Regions from separate parts of the Streptomyces sp. NPDC005181 genome, predicted to be linked through region 1. Evidence: riboswitches for the same ligand, from Rfam matches in the RefSeq annotation. Region 1 holds a riboswitch; the other holds the start of a gene.
The links. A riboswitch is a leader RNA that binds a small molecule or an ion and turns the genes downstream of it on or off. The one in region 1 is predicted to bind S-adenosylmethionine.
Positions count from the first base shown of each region.

Region 2: linked by a shared signal. The riboswitch ahead of ABZV38_RS37985 (aminotransferase class V-fold PLP-dependent enzyme) and the one ahead of thrC (threonine synthase) in region 1 are both predicted to bind S-adenosylmethionine.

Region 1 covers NZ_JBEXID010000062.1:23,501-36,609, reverse strand. The annotation lists gene ABZV38_RS29280 (MoaD/ThiS family protein) at 1-137, opposite strand, end outside; gene thrC (threonine synthase) at 196-1,503, opposite strand; SAM riboswitch class I at 1,521-1,647, opposite strand; gene ABZV38_RS29270 (glucosyl-3-phosphoglycerate synthase) at 1,800-2,750, shown strand; gene ABZV38_RS29265 (trehalose-6-phosphate synthase) at 2,805-4,199, shown strand; gene otsB (trehalose-phosphatase) at 4,256-5,110, opposite strand; gene ABZV38_RS29255 (DUF3263 domain-containing protein) at 5,212-5,490, opposite strand; gene ABZV38_RS29250 (extracellular solute-binding protein) at 5,523-6,740, opposite strand; gene ABZV38_RS29245 (sugar isomerase) at 7,065-7,973, shown strand; gene ABZV38_RS29240 (ROK family protein) at 8,076-9,008, shown strand; gene nagA (N-acetylglucosamine-6-phosphate deacetylase) at 9,008-10,162, shown strand; gene ABZV38_RS29230 (1-phosphofructokinase family hexose kinase) at 10,330-11,259, shown strand; gene ABZV38_RS29225 (class II fructose-bisphosphate aldolase) at 11,315-12,172, shown strand; gene ABZV38_RS29220 (CBM35 domain-containing protein) at 12,432-13,109, opposite strand, start outside.
Region 2 covers NZ_JBEXID010000150.1:952-9,543, forward strand. The annotation lists gene ABZV38_RS37950 (Ig-like domain-containing protein) at 1-1,091, shown strand, start outside; gene ABZV38_RS37955 (hypothetical protein) at 1,176-1,577, opposite strand; gene ABZV38_RS37960 (heme-copper oxidase subunit III) at 1,765-2,385, shown strand; gene ABZV38_RS37965 (c-type cytochrome) at 2,448-3,257, shown strand; gene ABZV38_RS37970 (Rieske 2Fe-2S domain-containing protein) at 3,254-4,309, shown strand; gene ABZV38_RS37975 (ubiquinol-cytochrome c reductase cytochrome b subunit) at 4,306-5,931, shown strand; gene trpD (anthranilate phosphoribosyltransferase) at 6,056-7,120, shown strand; SAM riboswitch class IV at 7,206-7,323, shown strand; gene ABZV38_RS37985 (aminotransferase class V-fold PLP-dependent enzyme) at 7,500-8,592, shown strand, end outside.

The DNA.
Region 1 (13,109 bases):
ACGCGCGCGGCGATGCCCGGGTGGTTCTGCTCCAGCGACTCGATCACCTGGGAGAGGGTCGTGCCCTCGGCCGGGACCTCGGCCTGACCGCCCGTGTAGGTGCGCAGGATGGTGGGGATACGGACCTTGACGCTCATGTGGGTGCCTTCCTTGCGTCTCGGGTGGACGTCCCGGGTGGACGTCTCGGTGGTCGGGTCAGCTGCGGGCGAGGCCGGCGTCGCGGAACGCGTCGAGGCTGGGCCGGATGGTCGCCGTCGGGCCGGTGGTCGGGGCGACCGCGTCCAGCGTCTTCAGACCGTCACCGGTGTTGAGGACGACGGTGGTGAGCGTCGGATCCAGCAGACCGGCCTCGATCAGCTTCTTCGTCACGCCGACCGTCACCCCGCCCGCCGTCTCCGCGAAGATGCCCTCGGTGCGCGCCAGCAGCTTGATCGCGTCGACGACCTGCTCGTCGTTGACGTCCTCGACGGCGCCACCGGTCCGGCGGGCGATGTCCAGGACGTACGGGCCGTCGGCCGGGTTGCCGATCGCCAGCGACTTGGCGATCGTGTTCGGCTTCTGGGGGCGTACCACGTCGTGACCGGCCTTGAAGGCCGTGGAGACGGGGGAGCAGCCCTCGGCCTGGGCACCGAAGATCTTGTACGGCTTGTCCTCGACGAGCCCGAGCTTGATCAGCTCCTGCAGACCCTTGTCGATCTTCGTGAGCTGCGAGCCGGACGCGATCGGGATGACGAGCTGGTCGGGCAGCTGCCAGCCGAGCTGCTCGCAGATCTCGTACGCGAGCGTCTTGGAGCCCTCCCCGTAGTACGGGCGCAGGTTGACGTTGACGAAGCCCCAGCCCTCGCCGAGCGGGTCGCCGATGAGCTCCGAGCAGAAGCGGTTGACGTCGTCGTAGTTGCCCTCGATGCCGACCAGTTCGCCGCCGTACACCGCGGCCATGACGACCTTGCCCTGCTCCAGGTCGTGCGGAATGAACACGCAGGACCGCAGGCCGGCCCGGGCGGCCGCCGCGCCCACGGCGCCGGCGAGGTTGCCGGTGGAGGAGCAGGAGAGGGTGGTGAAACCGAAGGCGCGGGCGGCCTCGACGGCGATCGCGACGACGCGGTCCTTGAAGGAGTGCGTCGGGTTGCCGGAGTCGTCCTTGACGTACAGACCGCCGGTGACGCCCAGTTCGCGGGCGAGGTTGTCGGCCTTGACCAGCTTGGTGAAGCCGGGGTTGATGTTGGGCTTGTCCGCGACATCGGCGGGGACCGGCAGCAGCGGCGCGTAACGCCAGATGTTGTTCGGCCCGGCCTCGATGCGCTTCTTCAGCTCGTCCGGGGAGCCGCTCGGCAGGTCGTACGCCACTTCGAGCGGCCCGAAACAGGTCGCGCAGGCGAAAAGGGGACCGAGCTCGAATCGCTCTCCGCACTCGCGGCAGGAAAGTGCCGCGGCGGGACCGAGGTCGACAGCGTCGGCGTCGGCGGAAGAATTGGTGCTCACTGCAACGGTCTGCGTAGCCATGATGGCGAGGCCCTTTCTCCTCATCTTCCTCGCGACGCATTTCGCCACGAGACGGAATTGGCACCTTCCCCACCTGACCTCGCGGTCGGCAGGAGGGTTGCCGGGACTTCAACGGGCCGTTCCCTCAGTCCCTCTGGATGAGCGCTGTGGCACTGGATCACCGATCCAGGCATTTATCGGCGGAGGACCCCGACATGCGAGGGTCATCCGCGTTGTTCAAGACTGTAACCGAAGCACCGGACGGTTGAGAGAGCCGTCCGAACCGCGAGATGGATCACATACAGGGAGTATCGACCGTGCTGGAAGAGGTCGAACGCTGGCTGACCAGGCGTTCCTGGTCGGCCGCCGACCGCCCGCTGGACCGGCTCGTCGCCGCCAGGGCCAGGGATCCGCGGCGCGGGAGTGTGAGCGTCGTGCTGCCCGCCCTCAACGAGGAGGCGACGGTCGGCGCGATCGTCGAGACGATCCGGGCCGAGCTGATGGAGAAGGTCCAGCTGGTCGACGAGCTGCTGGTGATCGACTCCGGGTCGACGGACGCCACCGCGGAGGTCGCCCGGAAGGCGGGCGCCCGGGTGGTGCACCGTGACGACATACTCCCCCGGATTCCCGCGCTGCCCGGCAAGGGCGAGGTCCTCTGGCGATCGCTCCTGGTCACCGGCGGTGACATCGTCTGCTTCATAGACGCCGACCTGAAGGACTTCTCCGCGGAATTCGTCTCCGGCATCATCGGCCCGCTGCTCACCGATCCCGAGGTGCAGTTCGTCAAGGCGATGTACGACCGCCCGCTCGGAGACACGGCAGGTCAGGGCGGTCGCGTCACCGAACTGGTGGCCCGCCCGCTGCTCAATCTGCACTGGCCGCAGCTGGCCGGCTTCGTCCAGCCGCTGGGCGGCGAGTACGCGGTGCGGCGTTCACTGCTGGAGCGGCTGCCGTTCCCGGTCGGTTACGGAGTGGAACTGGGCCTGCTCGTGGATGCGCTGCACACCGTGGGGCTGGACGCGCTGGCACAGGTCGATGTGGGGGTGAGGAAACACCGCCATCAGGACGGGCAGGCGCTGGGCCGGATGGCGGCGGCGATCTACCGGACGGCCCAACTGCGCCTTTCCCGCGGCCACTTGGTACGACCATCCCTCACCCAGTTCGAACGGGGTGAGACCGGCTTCGTTCCGCGTACGCACGCCGTGGACACGGAGGAGCGGCCGCCGATGCAGGAGATCAGGGAGTACGTTTCGCGCCGCGCCGCCTGAGGTGGCCTGACTTCGCACGTTTGGGCGGTTCGCGATCGGGCTAGATTCCGCAACATGGTCTCCGAGCACGTGATCACGTCTGCTGCCCAGGTACTCGTCGCCTCCAACCGCGGCCCGGTCTCGTACGCACTGAGCGAGGACGGTTCGATCAGCGCCAAACGGGGCGGCGGCGGGCTCGTCTCCGGGCTGAGCGCCGTCGAGGACAAGCTGTGGGTCTGCGCGGCGCTCGGCGACGGGGACCGGGAGGCGGTCCGGCGCGGGATCGCCGAGCCGGGCGTACGGATGCTCGACATCGACGCCGATGTGCACGCCGACGCGTACAACGGCATCGCGAACTCGGTGCTCTGGTTCGTCCACCACATGCTGTACCAGACGCCGCTGGAGCCGGTCTTCGACGCGGAGTTCCGCCGGCAGTGGGCGTCGTTCGAGGCGTACAACCTGGCCTTCGCACAGGCGCTCGCCGAGGAGGCGGGCGAAGGCGCGGCGGTGCTGGTGCAGGACTACCACCTGGCCCTGGTCCCCGGCATGCTCCGCGGCCTCCGCCCCGACCTGCGGATCGGTCACTTCTCGCACACCCCGTGGGCCCCGGTCGACTACTTCCGCCTGCTGCCCGACGACATCGCGGAGCAGCTGCTCCGCGGCATGCTCGGCGCGGACCGGGCGGCGTTCCTGACCCGGCGATGGGCGGACGCGTTCACCGCGTGCTGCACGGAGGTCCTGGGCGGCACCGGCCGGACGAGGATCGGCGTGCACGGCCTCGGCGCGGACGCGGACTTCCTGCGCCGTCGCGCGCACCAGCCGGACGTGGACGAACGCATGGCGATCCTGCGGGAGCAGGTGGGCGGCACCGGCCGGAAGACGATCGTGCGGGTCGACCGTACGGAACTGTCCAAGAACATCGTGCGCGGTCTGCTGGCGTACCGGGAGCTGCTGAACACCCGCCCGCAGTGGCGCGAGCGGGTGGTGCATGTGGCGTTCGCGTACCCGTCGCGGCAGGACCTGGCGGTGTACCGGGAGTACACGGCCGAGGTGCAGCGGCTGGCTGACGACATCAACGAGGCGTACGGAACGCCCGATTGGACCCCGGTCCTGCTGCATGTGAACGACGACTTCGCGCGCTCGCTGGGGGCGTACCGGCTGGCGGACGTGGCGCTCGTCAACCCGATCCGCGACGGCATGAACCTGGTCGCGAAGGAGGTCCCGGTGGTCTCCGACCAGGGCTGCGCGCTGGTGCTGTCGCGGGAGGCGGGGGCGTACGAGGAGCTGGGCGCGGACGCGATCGTGGTGAACCCGTACGACGTGTCGGCGACGGCCGCCGCGCTGCACGAGGCGCTGACGATGCCGGACGGGGAGCGGGCGGAGCGGTCGAAGCGGCTGGCTGCGGCGGCGACTGCGTTGCCGCCGCAGCGATGGTTCCTGGAGCAGCTGGAGGAGCTGCGGCAGGAGTGACCGTCCGGGGCGATGGTTCGGGTCGATGGTTCGGGGCGATGGTTCGGGGCGGCCGTTCAGAGGCGCCGGGCGAGGTCCGCGAGGAAGTCGACCACGGCCCCCGGACCCGGCACCAACAGGTCGGCCCGCTCGGCCAGTTCCGGCACTTCGGCGCTTCCGCTGCACACCAGCAGACCCGGGATGCCGTCGGGGCCCTCGGTGCGGAGCTTCTCCACGGCGGCGTACGCGGCGAGGTCCCCCAGGTCGTCCCCGGCGTACAGGACGGACTCGGCGTCCGTCTCCCGCACGTACTCGGCGAGCGCCACGCCCTTGTCCATGCCGGGCGGGCGCAGTTCCAGGACGAGGCGCCCCGGTTCGACGATCAGCCCGTGCCGGGCCGCGAGCCGCCCGAGCGGGCCACGCAGCGCCTCGAATGCGGCCTGCGGGTCGGCGGCGCGGCGCGTGTGGACGGCGACCGCCTGTCCCTTCTCCTCGATCCATGTGCCGTGCCAGGAGTCGAACCGGTCCAGCACGCCCGGGAGTTCGGCTCGGACCGCCGCCACTCCGGGGTGCGGGGCGGGGGCGTGAACGGTGCTGGAGACGGCATCCCAGCGTTCCGCACCGTAGTGGCCGAGGACGACGAGGTGGTCGAGGCCCGGGACGCCCGCGAAGCCGCCGTACCGGACCGCGACGCCGGCCGGGCGGCCGGTGATCACGGCGACGGAGGCGACCTTCGGGGCGAGCGCGGCGATGGCCTCGACGGCGCCGGGGTGAGCGCGGGCCTGGTCCGGGTCCGGGACGATGTCGGCGAGGGTGCCGTCGAAATCGAGGGCGACCACGGCGCGGTCGGGCCGGGCCAGGAGGGCGGCGAGGCCTTCGCGGCCGGCCTGTGTGGTGGGGATGGGGAGGGGCTGCTCTGGGTTGCTTCCCATGGGGCGAGCCTATCGGGGGCGACGCAGGGCGGCTACGGCTGCGCCTGCGGCGGGCCTGCTCCCCTGCCCGCCCCTTCCCGGAGCCGGGGGCCAGCCCCCGGCTACCGCCTCCCGCGCCGGGCCTCCCGCACACGCCGCAGCCGGTTGATCGTCACCGGGTCCTCCTCCAGCGCCCGCCGGTCATCCAGCAACGCATTCAGCAGCTGGTAGTAGCGTGTCGGCGAGATCCCCAGCCCCTCACGGATCTCCCGCTCCTTCGCGCCCGGCCCGGGCCACGACCGCCGTTCCACGGCCAGTACCGCACGCTCCCGCTCGGAGAGCCCCGGCTGCGTCGTGTCCGGGCTCTCCGCACCGGGGGAGTCGTTCTCGGGGGCGGTCATATCAGCCAACATAATGCCCGCGCCGCATCCCGCTACTTCGCCGCTTCTGCTGCCGCCGCCCCTCGCGCGATCTCGGCCAGCACACCCGCCGGACTGCCGCCCGGCTCCACCGCCTTGCCGATGTTCTGCTTGATCAGTTCGCTCGTGCGCGCCCACGACGTCTTGCCGACGGGGTAGAAATCCGAGTTCGGCAGCGCCTCAAGGAACTTCCGCAGCGACTTGTGCTTGGCGTCCGTCTCCATCACCGCGGACGCGCTGTCGGTGACCGGCAGCAGGTCGTACTCGTCGGCGAAGGCCACCACGTTCTTGTCATCGAACATGTAGTCGAAGAATTTACCGATGGCTTGACGGTGGTTGTTCTGCTTGAAGCCCATGATCCAGTCGGCGACGCCCATCGACCCCTCGGTCGGGCCGCTGATGCCGGGCAGCGGCACCATGCCGACCTGCACGCCCTTCTGCTCGGCCTCCTGCATCAGCGTGGGGTGCCCGTTGAGCATTCCGACCTTGCCGCTCGTGAACGCCTCGAACGCCTTCGCCCGGTCCAGCTTTCCGGGAGCCACCGGTCCGACCAGCCCCTTGTCGACCAGGTTCGTCTTCAGCCAGTCGAACGCCTTGACGTTCTCGGCCGAGGCGATGTCGTACGAGCCGACGTCGTCCGTGTAGCCGCCACCTCCGCTGAGCAGCCACATCATCGTCTCGGCCTGGGACTCCTCCTGACCGAGCGGCAGCGCGAACGGGTAGGTGACGCCACGCTGCTTGAGCACCGCAGCGTCGTCACGGATGTCGTCCCAGGTCTTCGGGGCGTCCAGGCCCGCCTGGCTGAAGAACTTCTTGTTGTAGAAGAGCAGCCGGGTGCTGGCGACGAACGGCAGTCCGTACTGGGTCTGGTTGTACTCGCCCGCATCGGCCAGCCGCGGCAGGAAGTTCGCCTGGGTGCGGATGGCGAGCATGTCGTCGGCGCTGTAGAGCTTCCCGGCCTTGGCGTAGTCCGCGTAGGCACCGATCTGCGCGATGTCCGGGGCCTGACCCTTCTTCACCATCTCGGCGACCTTGCGGTCGACGTCCTTCCACGAATAGACGTTGACGTCGACCTTGATGCCGTCGTGGGACGCCTCGAAGTTCCTGGCGAGTTCGTCCCAGTACTTCTCGGAGCTGTTCGCCGCGCTGTTGCCGTAGTCGGCCGCGACAAGTTTGAGGGTGACGTCCCCCGCTCCGCTGCCGGTGCCGCAGCCCGACAACGTTGCCACCATGCCGAGTGCGGCTACCGCCGCGGTCAGTCCCAAGTAGTGCCGCTGCACAGCCAGTCCATCCTCATCGATTAGGTGAACACCCGACCGTCCGGATGAGCTGCGATTTTTACCCATGTCGCCGAGGAAGGTCTACACCAGAGAAGTATCGCTTCTGCAACATAACCGGACCTGTGTCCGGATGGTCCGGGTGTCATTGCACGGGAACGGGACCGACTGTTAAGTACATGTCGGCACACGGCACTTCATGGTCTGCACCTTTCCGTGCCCGCTGTTCTGCACCGACCCGTCGTTACCGTTCCCCCACGCACCGAGGAGCCGTCCAGCATGTCCCGTACCGCATCAGAGATTGCCACCCAGCCCAACTGCTGGCGGCGTGCCGCGGAGGCAGGGGCCGTGTTCGACGGACTGCCGCGGCCGGGTGAGCGCGTCGCCGTCACCGGGTGCGGCACCTCCTGGTTCATGGCGATCGCGTACGCGGCGCTGCGCGAGGCGGCCGGGCAGGGCGAGACCGATGCGTTCGCCTCCTCGGAGTTCCCCGCGGGACGTCCGTACGACCGGGTCGTGGCGATCACCCGCTCCGGTACGACGACCGAGGTGCTCGACCTCCTCGGTGAGCTGCGCGGCAAGGTGACCACCGTCGCGCTGACCGCCGACCCGAAGACGCCCGTGAGGGAAGCCGCCGACGTCGTGGCCGTACTGGACTGGGCGGACGAGGAGTCGGTCGTCCAGACCCGGTTCGCCACCACCGCGCTGGCCTTCCTGCGGGCCGGTCTGGAGGCCGCGGGCCCGCTTCCGGCGGGGGTGAAGACGGTCGCCGAGGCAGCGGTCGACGCGGAGCTCGCGGTGACGGAGCCGCTGGCGGAGGCGGTCGTCGCGGCCGAGCAGTGGACGTTCCTGGGACGCGGCTGGACCTACGGGCTGGCCCAGGAGGCCGGACTCAAGATGCGCGAGGCGGCGGGCGCCTGGACCGAGGCGTACCCGGCGATGGAGTACCGCCACGGACCGATCTCGATCACCGGACCGAACCGCGTCACGTGGGTGTTCGGCGCACTGCCCGAGGGGCTCGCGGGCGAGGTCGCGGGGGTCGGCGGCACCCTGGTCGCCCATGCCACGGCCGACCCGATGGCCGATCTGATCAGGGCCCAGCGGCTCGCGGTCAAGATCGCGGAATCGAAGGGATACGACCCGGACCACCCGCGCAATCTCTCGCGCAGCGTGATCCTGGCGCCCTGAGCCCTCGGCCGCGCCGACCGCCCGCTTCGTTTTGTATGGATGCGCAACAAACAGCGATAGTGGACTAGACCTATCGGGGTCCGGCGGGCGAAACTGTCTCCCGTGAAACACGTCATCGCCCTCGATGTGGGCGGCACCGGAATGAAGGCCGCCCTGGTCGGGGCCGACGGCACCCTGCTGCACGAGGCCCGGCGCGCGACCGGCAGGGAGCGCGGACCCGACGCCGTCGTGGAGTCGATCCTCGCCTTCGCCGCGGAGCTGCGCGCCCACGGCGAGGAACACTTCGGCGAGAGCGCCGCCGCGGCCGGTGTCGCCGTGCCCGGCATCGTCGACGCGGAGAACGGGATCGCGGTCTACGCCTCGAACCTCGGCTGGCGCGACGTACCGATGAGGGACAAGCTCGGCGAGCGGCTCGGTGGAGTGCCCGTCGCGCTCGGCCACGACGTCAGGACCGGCGGCCTCGCCGAGGGCCGGATCGGCGCGGGCAAGGGCGCCGACCGCTTCCTCTTCGTACCGCTGGGCACCGGGATCGCCGGGGCCATCGGCATCGCGGGCACCATCGAGGCGGGCGCGCACGGATACGCGGGCGAGATCGGGCACATCGTCGTCCGGCCGGACGGGCCGGACTGCGGCTGCGGACAGCGCGGCTGTCTGGAGACCCTGGCCTCCGCCTCCGCGGTCAGCCGCGCCTGGGCCACCGCGTCGGGCGACCTCGAGGCCGATGCGGCGGACTGCGCGAAGGCCGTCGCGTCGGGCGATCCCGCGGCCGTACGGGTCTGGCGGAACGCGGTCGACGCACTCGCCGCCGGGCTGGTCACCGCGCTCACCCTGCTGGACCCTCGAACGCTCATCATCGGTGGCGGACTCGCAGAGGCAGGGGAAACCTTGTTCGTACCACTCCGTGCGGCCGTCGAGGAACGCGTCACGTTCCAGAAGCTGCCCCACATCGTCCCGGCGGCCCTCGGGGACACCGCCGGATGCCTGGGTGCAGGGCTGCTCGCCTGGGATCTTCTCTCCACGGAGGTATCCGCCTGATGGCCGGACGCGCAGACAGCACGGTTCTCGCAGGGGCCAAGGTGGTTCTTCCCACCGGGACCGTCGAGAACGGACGGGTGATCGTCGAGGGCACCCGGATCGCCGGCAGTGCACACGAGGGCGCCCGGACCGTCGATCTGACCGGCCACTGGGTCGTGCCCGGCTTCGTCGACATGCACAACCACGGCGGCGGCGGCGCATCCTTCACCTCCGGCACCGTGGACGAGGTCCTCACCGGCGTCCGCACCCACCGCGAGCACGGCACCACCACCCTGGTCGCCTCCACCGTCACCGGCGAGATGGACTTCCTCGCCCAGCGGGCCGGCATCCTCTCCGAGCTCGTCGAACAGGGCGATCTGGCCGGGATCCACTTCGAGGGCCCGTTCATCTCACCGTGCCGCAAGGGCGCACACAGCGAGAAGCTGCTGCGCCACCCGGACCCGGCCGAGGTCCGCAAGCTGGTGGACGCGGCGCGCGGCACCGCGAAGATGTTCACGCTCGCCACCGAACTGCCGGGCGGCATCGAATCGGTGCGGCTGCTCGCCGAGCACGGGGTGATCGCCGCGATCGGACACACCGACGCGACGTACGAGCAGACCGTCGAGGCGATCGACGCGGGCGCCACCGTCGCCACCCACCTGTTCAACGCGATGCCGCCGCTCGCCCACCGTGAGCCCGGCCCGATCGCCGCGCTCCTGGAGGACGAGCGGATCACCGTCGAGCTGATCAACGACGGCACACATCTGCACCCGGCTGCCCTGGAGCTGGCCTACCACCACGCGGGCGCCGCCCGCGTCGCGCTGATCACGGACGCGATGGACGCGGCCGGCTTCGGCGACGGTCAGTACCAGCTGGGCCCGCTCGCCGTCGAGGTCAAGGACGGCGTCGCCCGGCTCGTCGAGGGCGGCTCGATCGCGGGCTCCACGCTCACCCTGGACACCGCGTTCCGCCGTGCCGTCACTCTCGACAGGATCCCGGTCGACGACGTCGTGCAGTCCCTCTCCGCCAACCCGGCGCGCCTGCTCGGCGTGTACGACAGGGTCGGCTCGCTGGAGCCGGGCAAGGACGCCGACCTGGTGGTCCTGGACGCGGACTTCGCGCTCAAGGGCGTCATGCGCAAGGGCGATTGGCTCATTGAGCCCCATCTTGCGTAATTCTGCCCATTATTGACGGCGGGTCGTATACGTAACGAAGAGAAGGCGGTTGGTCCCGAGGTCTGGGCCGACCGCCGTCTCTTTGGCATGATCGCTTCGTAAACAGCAGGGAAAGCGCGTTCTGGCAAGGGATCCGCGTTCCGGCACGGATCGAAGGAGTGACCGAGGTGATCCTCACGGTCACGCTGAACACGGCACTCGACCTGACCTACGGCGTACCGGCATTGGTGCCGCACACCAGCCACCGCGTCGGCGACATCTCGGAACGCCCCGGCGGCAAGGGCCTCAACGTGGCCCGGGTGCTCTCCACGCTCGGCCACGAGACCGTGGTCACCGGCTTCGCCGGAGGCGCCACCGGAGCAGTGCTCCGCGACCTGCTGGCCGGCCTCCCGCCGCGCGACGCACTCGTCGCCGTCGCCGGGAACACCCGCCGCACCATCGCCGTCGTCGACGCGTCCACCGGCGACACCACCCAGCTCAACGAACCGGGCCCGCTCGTCACCACCGGCGAATGGGCCGCCTTCCTCACCACGTACCGAAAGCTCCTCGGCGAAGCGGACGCGGTCGCCCTCTGCGGCAGCCTGCCGCCCGGCATCCACGTCGGCGCGTACGCCGAACTGGTCCGCCTGGCCCGCACCGCCGACGTCCCCGTCCTTCTCGACACCAGCGGCGAACCGCTGCGCCGGGGCATTGCCGCCCGCCCCGACCTGATCAAGCCGAACGCCGACGAGCTCGCCCGGCTCACCGGCTCCCGCGAACCGCTGCGCGCCACCCGCGACGCCCGCCGCCGCGGTGCGCACGGCGTCATAGCCTCGCTCGGCGCGGACGGCATGCTCGCCGTCACACGCGACGGCACCTGGCGGGCCGCGCCGCCCGCCCGGGTCGCGGGCAACCCGACCGGGGCGGGCGACTCCGCGGTGGCCGGACTGCTGTCCGGGCTCGTCGAGGGCCTGAGCTGGCCGGACCGGCTGCGCAGGGCGGTGGCACTGTCAACGGCGACGGTGCTGGCCCCGGCGGCCGGGGAGTTCGACCGGGCAGCGTACGACGAGCTGCTGTCGCGCGTCGGTGTCGAGGAGTACGCACCGACGACGGCCTGAGCCGCACAGCACGCTCCAGCACCATCCCGCACCATCAGAAGTTTCAGGGGTCAGCATGCCGCTCATCAGCACCGGTGAACTCGTCTCGGCCGCCCAGGCCGACCGCCGCGGGATCGCCGCCTTCAACGTCATCACGCTGGAGCACGCGGAGGCCATCGCCGCGGGCGCGGAGCGCGCCGGGGCGCCCGCCATCCTGCAGATCTCCGAGAACGCCGTGAAGTTCCACGGCGGCCGGCTCTCCGCGATCGCCGCCGCGTCGGCCGCCGTCGCCCGCGCCTCCAGCGCACAGCTCGCCCTCCACCTCGACCACGTCGAGTCGGTCGACCTGCTGTACCAGGCGCACGCGGAGGGCTTCGGCTCGGTCATGTTCGACGCCTCGAAGCTTCCGTACGAGGAGAACGTGCGGGCCACAGCCGACGCGGTGGCCTGGGGCCACGAGCGCGGGATCTGGATCGAGGCGGAGCTCGGCAAGGTAGGCGGCAAGGAGGGCGAGGCCCCACTCGACGCCCACGCCCCCGGCGTCCGCACGGACCCGGCCGAGGCCGCCGCCTATGTCGCGGCGACCGGCGTGGACGCGCTGGCCGTCGCGGTCGGCTCCTCGCACGCGATGACCGAACGCACCGCCGCCCTGGACCACGCCCTGATCGGGCAGCTGCGCGACGCGGTCACGGTCCCGCTGGTGCTGCACGGCTCCAGTGGCGTCCCGGACGACGAGATCCGCCAGGCGGTCGCCTCCGGCATGCGCAAGATCAATGTGGGCACGGCCCTGAACACGGCATTCACGGGCGCGGTGCGCGCCTACCTGGCCGAGAACCCGACGGGCGTCGACCCGCGCAAGTACCTCGTCCCGGGCCGCGAGGCGATGGCCGCGACGGTGGCAGGATTCCTGGCGCTGATGGATCCGACAGTATGACTCAAACGTATGTTTGATTTCGGTCGATCAAGAAATAAGTTCACTTCTCCGACACCTCGGAGAAGGAGAACAGCGAGAAGGAACATGACGGCAGGGGCGATCCTGTCCGCCGCCCCGCTGACCGCAGCAGCCGCAAATCCCGCCCGGGCCGCAAGCTCCGTCGGTCCGTCGTACCGGGGATGCAGCACGACCGGATCGGTCCGCAGAACAGCCTGTTCACTCGTTGGCGGCGCTCCGCGCGCCGCCAACGAGCAGTTGATCACTTGTTCAGGTGACCCGACTTCAGCGACAGCTGATCGAGATACGCTTCACACGAATCTCCCTGCTCACAGGAGAGCTTGATGGTGTTCGAGCCCTCCTTGAGATCGATCCAGCCGAACGTGGTCGTCCAGCCCTTCTCCCAGTCGCCCTCCGCTGCAAGCGCGAAGTTCTTCATGTTGATCGATTGAGGCTTGGCACCATTGACCGACAGAGACGTCTTACCGTCCTTGCCGGGCACCGCGTACGTCACGTAGAGCGTGTATTCGCCGCTCTTCGGCACATCAACAGTCCATTCGGCGGACCGGCCCACTCCATTGAGATCGACGTACGAGCCGCCCGCCCCCTTTGCGCCCTTGACCGTATTTGCCAGAGCGGCGGAACCGCCCAGCTTCAGCGTCGCCGCGTCCTGCTTCGGCAGCTCCACCGGAGCCTCGGAGGACGACCCGGTGTCCTTCGGCTTCGGGGACTCGTCGACCTGACCGGCGGCACCGGCCGAGGTGGCGGCCTCGTTCTTCTTGTCGTCGTTGCCGTCGCCGGTCATCAGCGCGGCGCCGATACCGATGAGCACGACCGCGACGACCGCGATCGCGCCGATCAGCAGGCCCTTGTTGTTCGGACCGCCCTTGCCGGGACCACCGGTCCGGCCGCGGCCGCCCTGCGAGGCGACCGGCGCGGT
Region 2 (8,592 bases), on a different contig from region 1:
AGGCCGATCCCGACAAGCCTCTCGAAGTCACCGCAACGGGTGACGACGGCCGGATCACCGACGTGGCCGCGGTGGACACCGCCGGGCACCATCTCGCGGGCGAACTCTCGGCGGACGGGCTGCGCTGGCATTCCACCGTCCCGCTTGCGGCCGGCACCCGCTACACCGTCAGGGTCAGTGTCGAGGACGACGACGGCGCCCCGGGCAGCCGTACGCTCTCCTTCGAGACGGCCCCGGCGAAGAAGCTCCTGAAAGTGACCTTCGGCCCGCACGCGGGCACCTACGGCGTCGGACAGCCCATTACGGCGGAACTCAGCGCTCCGGTCAAGGGCAAGGCCGCCCGGGCCACCGTGGAGCGCTCCCTGAAGGTCCGCTCCACGCCCTCCGTGCCGGGCTCCTGGTACTGGGTCGACGACAAGATCCTGCACTACCGCCCGCAGGAGTACTGGCCGGCCCGGGCCACGATCGAGGTCAGCAGCACCATGGCCGGCATAAAAGTCGCCAACGGCCTGTACGGGGCCCCCACGAAAGCGTTGAAGATCACTACCGGCGACCGTATCGAGGCCATCACCAACGCCGCCGCGCACTCCATGACGGTCAAGCGCAACGGAGTAGTGATCAACACCATCCCGGTGACCACCGGAAGGCCCGGCTTCGACACCCGCAACGGCGTCAAGGTCGTGCTGAGCAAGGAGTACTCCGTACGCATGCGCGGGGAGACCATCGGCATCTCGGCGGATTCCGGCGACGGGTACGACCTGCTGGTCTACTACGCGACCCGCGTCACCTGGAGCGGCGAGTACGTGCACGCGGCCCCCTGGTCCACCGGCTCGCAGGGGTACGCGAACGTCAGCCACGGCTGCACGGGCATGAGCAACGCCCAGGCCCAGTGGTTCTACAACACCGTGCGCGAGGGGGACCTCGTCTCCGTCGTCGGCAGCCAGGGCTCCACGATGACACCGTTCGACAACGGCTACGGCGACTGGAACCTGTCCTGGGCGAAATGGCAGCAGGGCAGCGCCCTGCAGAACAACGCCACCCCGGACCGGTCGAACACCGTGCAGGCGGCGCGCCTGCGCCCCGAGGTCTGACCGGCCAGGGGAGTGCACCGCCCTTCGAAGGGACATGAAACGGCCCGGCCCGCGACGAAACCGCGTGCCGGGCCGCAGTGGGACTCAGGACTGTACGCAGAGCCTGCTGCGCAGCAGAGCGGCCAGGGCGTCCGCGAACTCGACCGGCTCGACCGGCAGGGTCACCGCGGCGTCCGCGCGGCTCCAGGTGGCCAGCCAGGCATCCTGCGGGCGCCCGATCAGCAGCAGCACCGGCGGGCAGTGGAAGATCTCGTCCTTGATCTGCCGGCAGACGCCCATGCCGCCCGCCGGGGCCGTCTCGCCGTCCAGCACGCACACGTCGATGCCGCCGCTGTCCAGCGCGGACAGGACGGCGGGCAGCGTGGCGCACTCCACGAACTCCACCGGTGGCACGTCCGCCGCAGGCCTGCGACCGGCGGCCAGCCTCACCTGCTCACGGGTGTTGGCGTCGTCGCTGTAGACCAGGACCGTGGCGGTCGGCTGCATTGTTCCTCCGTGACATCTGTGTCTTCGGGGCTCTCGGGGCATGAACCGATGCGCGGATCGTACTCCGACCGACAGCCTGTCAGCACCGGTAATGACAGCGATTCGATGGGCCGTTCGGGCAGGACACACGCTGCTGACACACCGAACGGCACCCCCGGGAGTGAGGGCGGGATAAGCGACCGACATAATGTCGATCGTGGCGACAGCAACGACAGTAGAAACCGGGCACGCGCACCCGTCGGTCAATCGACCGAACCTCACCAGCGTCGGAACCATCATCTGGTTGAGTTCCGAGCTGATGTTCTTCGCGGCCCTCTTCGCGATGTACTTCACCCTGCGATCGGTGATGGGACCCGACCACTGGAAGGAAATGGCTTCGGCCCTGAACTTCCCGTTCTCGGCGACGAACACCACGATCCTGGTGCTCTCCTCCCTCACCTGCCAGCTCGGCGTCTTCGCCGCGGAGCGGGGCGATGTGAAGAAGCTCCGTGCCTGGTTCGTGATCACTTTCGTGATGGGTGCGATCTTCGTCGGAGGCCAGGTCCTGGAGTACACCGAGCTGGTGAAGAAGGACGGCCTCTCGCTGTCCTCCGACCCGTACGGCTCGGTGTTCTACCTGACCACCGGCTTCCACGGTCTGCATGTGACAGGCGGTCTCATCGCCTTCCTGTTCGTACTGGGCAGGACATACGCAGCCAAGAGGTTCACCCACGAACAGGCGACCGCCGCCATCGTCGTGTCCTATTACTGGCACTTCGTCGATGTCGTGTGGATCGGCCTCTTTGCCACGATCTACATGATCAAGTAACCGGGCTCGAACCCGAACCACATCCAGCATCGACGCAGAAGATCCTGACACCGGGGTAATCCGTGAAAAAGCTCTCCGCACGACGACGCCATCCGTTGGCGGCGGTTGTCGTACTACTCCTCGCGCTGGCGGCCACTGGGGGGCTGTACGCCGCGTTTGCGCCCGCGAGCAAGGCGCAGGCCGACGACACCGCCCAGTCCCTCGCCATCGATGAGGGCAAGAAGCTGTACTCCGTCGGTTGCGCCAGCTGCCACGGAGTCGGCGGTCAGGGCACGTCCGACGGGCCGAGCCTGGTCGGCGTGGGCTCCGCCGCCGTCGACTTCCAGGTCGGCACGGGCCGTATGCCGGCCCAGCAGCCGGGTGCCCAGGTACCGAAGAAGAAGAACATCTACAGCCAGGCCGAGATCGACCAGCTCGCGGCGTACGTCGCGTCGCTCGGCGCCGGCCCGATCGTGCCGACCGAGGACCAGGTCAGCCCTGACGGTGCGGACATCGCCAAGGGTGGCGACCTGTTCCGTACCAACTGCGCGCAGTGCCACAACTTCACCGGCGAGGGCGGTGCCCTGACGAAGGGCAAGTACGCGCCCAGCCTTGAGGGAGTGGACCCGAAGCACATCTACGAGGCCATGCAGACCGGCCCGCAGAACATGCCGTCCTTCCCCGACTCGACGATGCCCGAGCAGCAGAAGCGGGACATCATCGCGTACATCAAGACCGTGAACAGCGCCGAGTCCGAGACCCCTGGTGGCCTCAAGCTGGGCGGGCTCGGTCCGGTCAGCGAGGGTCTGTTCGCCTGGATCTTCGGTCTGGGCGCACTCGTCGCAGTTGCCGTTTGGGTCGCGGCCCACACCGCTAAGGCCAAGAAGTCATGAGTAGCCAAGAGAAGATTCCAGAAGAGAACCTGCCCGCTGAGCAGGAAGCCGCGCACGGCGCGGTAGAGGTCGCGGACGACCCGTTCGCCAACCCGGGGCTGCCGGCTCACCGGCCGCGCATCCAGGACATCGACGAACGGGCCGCGAAGCGCTCCGAGCGCACGGTCGCGCTCCTGTTCGTGCTGTCCATGCTGGCGACCATCGGCTTCATCGCCTCGTACGTCATCTTCCCGGTGGACAAGATCGTGTTCATCTGGCCGTTCGGCCATGTGAGCGCGCTCAACTTCTCCCTCGGGCTGACCCTGGGCGTGGCTCTCTTCACGATCGGCGCGGGCGCCGTCCACTGGGCGCGCACCCTGATGTCCGACGAAGAGGTCGCCGACGACCGGCACGCCATCGAGGCGGAGCCCGAGGTCAGGGCGAAGGTTCTCGCCGACTTCGCGGCCGGTGCCGAGGAATCCGCGTTCGGCCGGCGCAAGCTGATCCGCAACACCCTGTTCGGTGCGCTGGCTCTGGTGCCGCTCTCCGGCGTGATGCTGCTGCGCGACCTCGGTCCGCTGCCGGAGAAGAAGCTCCGTCAGACCCTGTGGTCCAAGGGCAAGCAGCTCATCAACGTGAACACGATGCAGCCGCTGCGTCCCGAGGACGTCGTCGTCGGTTCGCTGACCTTCGCCATGCCCGAGGGTCTGGAGGAGGACGCTCACGACTTCCAGACGCAGATCGCCAAGGCTGCGCTGATGATCATCCGTATCCAGCCGGAGAACATCAAGGACAAGCGCGAGCGCGAGTGGGCCCACGAGGGCATCGTGGCCTTCTCGAAGATCTGCACCCACGTCGGCTGCCCGATCAGCCTGTACGAGCAGCAGACGCACCACGTGCTCTGCCCGTGCCACCAGTCCACCTTCGACCTCTCCGACGGCGCCCGCGTCATCTTCGGTCCGGCCGGTCACTCCCTTCCGCAGCTGCGGATCGGTGTGAACAGCGAGGGCAACCTCGAGGCGCTCGGTGACTTCGAAGAGCCCGTCGGTCCTGCATTCTGGGAGCGCGGATGAGTACTGTGACCGACACGAAGCGCAACGCGCCCGCCGGCGAGCGGGTGGCCGACTGGGCGGACGGCCGGCTCGGGATCTACTCCCTGGCCAAGGCCAACATGCGCAAGATCTTCCCGGACCACTGGTCCTTCATGCTCGGTGAAGTCGCCCTCTACAGCTTCATCGTCATCATCCTCACGGGTGTGTATCTGACGCTGTTCTTCCACCCGAGCATGAACGAGGTCGTCTATCACGGCTCGTACGAGCCGATGCAGGGCATCCGGATGTCCGAGGCCTATGCCTCGACGCTGGACATCAGCTTCGACGTCCGCGGTGGTCTGCTGGTCCGCCAGATCCACCACTGGGGCGCGCTGATCTTCCTGGCCGCGATGTTCGTGCACATGATGCGCGTCTTCTTCACGGGTGCGTTCCGCAAGCCGCGTGAGATCAACTGGCTGTTCGGCTTCCTGCTGTTCGTGCTGGGTATGTTCACCGGCTTCACGGGCTACTCGCTCCCGGACGACCTGCTCTCGGGTACGGGTGTCCGCTTCACCCAGGGCGCGATCCTGTCCATGCCGATCGTCGGCACGTACATCTCGATGTTCCTGTTCGGCGGAGAGTTCCCCGGCGGCGACTTCGTCGCCCGGTTCTACTCGATCCACATCCTGCTGCTGCCGGGCATCATGCTCGGTCTCGTGGTCGGCCACCTGATCCTGGTCTTCTACCACAAGCACACGCAGTTCGCGGGTCCCGGCCGCACCAACAAGAACGTCGTCGGTATGCCGCTGCTGCCGATCTACATGGCGAAGGCCGGAGGCTTCTTCTTCCTGGTCTTCGGTGTCATCGCGGTCATCTCGGCGATCGCCTCGATCAACCCGATCTGGGCCCTCGGTCCGTACCGTCCGGACCAGGTGTCCACCGGCGCCCAGCCCGACTGGTACATGGGCTTCGCCGAGGGTCTGATCCGAGTGATGCCGGGCTGGGAGATCAACCTCTGGGGTCACACGCTCGTCCTGGGCGTGTTCATCCCGCTGATGGCCTTCGGCGTGGTGCTGGCCGTGATCGCGGTCTACCCGTTCGTCGAGTCCTGGATCACCGGGGACAAGCGCGAGCACCACATCCTGGACCGCCCGCGCAACGCCCCGACCCGGACGGCCTTCGGCGTCGCGTGGATCACGGAGTACCTCGTCGTCTTCATCGGCGGTGGCAACGACCTCTGGGCCACGCACTTCCATCTCTCGCTGAACTCCATCTCGTGGTTCGTCCGGATCTTCATCTTCGTGGGGCCGGTCCTGGCGTTCATCGTCACGAAGCGGATCTGCCTCGGCCTTCAGCGCCGCGACAGGGAGAAGGTGCTGCACGGACGTGAGTCCGGTCTCATCAAGCGCCTGCCGCACGGTGAGTTCGTCGAGATCCACGAGCCGCTCGGCCCCGAGCAGCTGCACATGCTCACCGCGCACGAGCAGTACAAGCCGGTCGAGATCGGCCCGACAGTCGACGAGAACGGTGTCGAGCGCAAGGTGCCCGCGATGCAGAAGCTGCGGGCCAAGCTCAGCAAGGGCTACTTCGGCGAGCACAACCAGATCGAAAAGCCCACTGCCGAGGAGTACAAGGAGATCACCAGCGGCCACGGCCACCACTGATCGCCTCAACTGATCGCCACAGCGGGAGCCCCGTCCATTCGATGGACGGGGCTCTTTGCTGTCCCGTGCGCTCGATAGGGTGGGGTCCATACCCTTATCGGCGGTGGACCCCCAGGAGCGGACCATGAACGTGGTGACCCCGGTCGGCGGCGACAGCGTGGCGGCTCGTTCCTGGCCCGGCGTGCTGAACGCTCTCCTGCGCGGCGAGGACCTGAGCGCCGACGACACCGCGTGGGCGATGGACAACATCATGAGCGGCGAGGCGACCGACGTGCAGATCGCCGGTTTCGCCGTTGCCCTGCGCTCCAAGGGCGAGACCGTCGACGAGGTCACCGGACTCGTCCGCGCCATGTACGAGCACGCCACCACGATCCAGGTGCCGGGCCGCACGGTCGACATCGTCGGTACCGGCGGCGACCTCGCCAAGACGGTCAATATCTCCACGATGTCCGCGATCGTCGTCGCGGGCACAGGAGCCAAGGTCGTCAAGCACGGCAACCGCGCCTCCTCGTCGGCCAGCGGCGCCTCCGACGTCCTGGAGAAGCTGGGCGTCAATCTGGAGCTGACCCCCCAGCGCGTCGTCGAGGTGGCGGAGGAGGCGGGCATCACCTTCTGCTTCGCGGTGAAGTTCCACCCCGCCCTGCGCTATGCGGCGCGGGCCCGCAAGGAGCTCGGCGCGCAGACGACGTTCAACATCCTCGGCCCGCTCACCAACCCGGCCCGGGTGCGCTCCCAGGCCATCGGCGTCGCCGATCTGAAGATGGCCCCCATCGTCGCGGGCGTGCTCGCGGCGCGCGGCAACTCGGCGCTGGTCTTCCGCGGCGACGACGGCCTGGACGAGCTGACGACCACGGCGACCTCCCGGATCTGGGTGGTCCGGGACGGCGAGGTGCGCGAGGAGGCCTTCGACCCGCGCGACGTCGGCCTCCAGCTGGTCCCCGTCGAGGCACTGCGCGGCGCCGACGCCTCGTACAACGCCGATGTGGCCCGCCGGCTGCTGGCCGGTGAGACCGGTCCGGTACGCGAAGCCGTGCTCCTCAACTCGGCGGCGGCGCTGGTGGCGCTGGACCCGGGGGAGGGCACGCTGAACCAGCAGCTCGCCGCCGGGATCGCGAAGGCCGCCGAGTCCGTCGACTCGGGTGCGGCCCGGGCGGCGCTGGAGCGCTGGGTGACGGTCAGCAACGCCTGAACGAACGGGAACTGCGGCCCAGGGCGCAGTCCAGATCTTGGACTGCGCCTTGCGCGTCGACGCACGTATGGCAAGATGCTGGGCAGGTCATGAGTGACAGCGACTACGGCCCCGGCCCGCTGTCCGGCAACCCTCCGTCCGTGGCGGGGTGCCCCGGGTGAAGACCAGGCCGTAGGCAGCGAGGTCTGCGGCAAGCGCGGACCCCTCGACATCTGTGAATGTCACATCCCTGGGGTCCTGGTCCTCAAGGAGCCTCTTGTGAGCAAGCGAATGCGATAGGGCCCGGTCCGGCCCCTCTCCGCACCCCCTTTTTCTGCTTCCTGCGCTGCCGCGTACCTGCCGGCGCAGTGAATTCGCCTGCCTGTTACGGGAGTTCGCCATGTCCGTCGTCACCGCTGCCACCGACCAGACCATTTGTTCCCCGCTGCCCGTTCTGGGCAAGGATGTGACTGTTCCACTCGCTACCGGCGGAGAAGTCACGTATGCCGCCCTGGATTACGCGGCCAGCGCCCCGGCCCTGCAGCGGGTGTGGGAGGACGTCGCCGCGTACGCCCCGTACTACGGCAGCGTCCACCGCGGCGCCGGCTACCTCTCGCAGCTCTCCACGGACCTCTTCGAGAACAGCCGCAAGGCGGTCGGGGAGTTTCTCGGCTGCCGCGCGGAGGACCAGGTGATCTTCACCCGGTCGACGACGGACTCGCTGAACCTGCTGGCCGCGGTGATCCCCGCCGACTGCCAGGTCTTCGTGTACGAGACCGAGCACCACGCCTCGCTGCTGCCCTGGCGCGACGCCCGCGTCACCTACCTCAACGCTCCCCGCACCCCGGCCCAGGCCGTCGAGACGCTGGAGCGGGCGCTCGCCGACCGTGACCCCTACGGCCCCGCGCTGGTCTGCGTCACCGGTGCCTCGAACGTCACCGGTGAGCTGTGGCCGGTGAGGGAGCTGGCGGCCGCCGCCCACGCGCACGGGGCCCGGATCGTGCTGGACGCCGCACAGCTCGCGCCGCACCACCCGGTCGACATCGACGAGCTCGACGTCGACTGGGTCGCCTTCTCCGGACACAAGCTGTACGCGCCGTTCGGCTCCGGTGTCCTCGCGGGTCGCGCCGACTGGCTGCAGGACGCCGAGCCGTACCTGGCCGGTGGCGGCGCCTCGCGGAAGGTCGCCCGGCGCACCGACGGCGGTGTGGACGTGGAGTGGCACTCCACCGCCGCCCGGCACGAGGCCGGTTCGCCCAACGTCATCGGTGTCTACTCCATCGCCTCCGCCTGCAAGGCCCTCACCGAGGCCGGCTTCGACCGCCTCGTCGCCCGGGAGCAGCAGCTCGTCACCCGAGTCCGTGAAGGCCTCGCCGAGGTCCCCCAGGTCAAGGTGCTGTCGCTGTTCGGTGACGACGCCCCTCGGGTCGGCGTCGTCTCCTTCGTGGTGGAGGGGTGGAACAGCTCCCACTTCGCCGCGGCGCTCTCCGCCG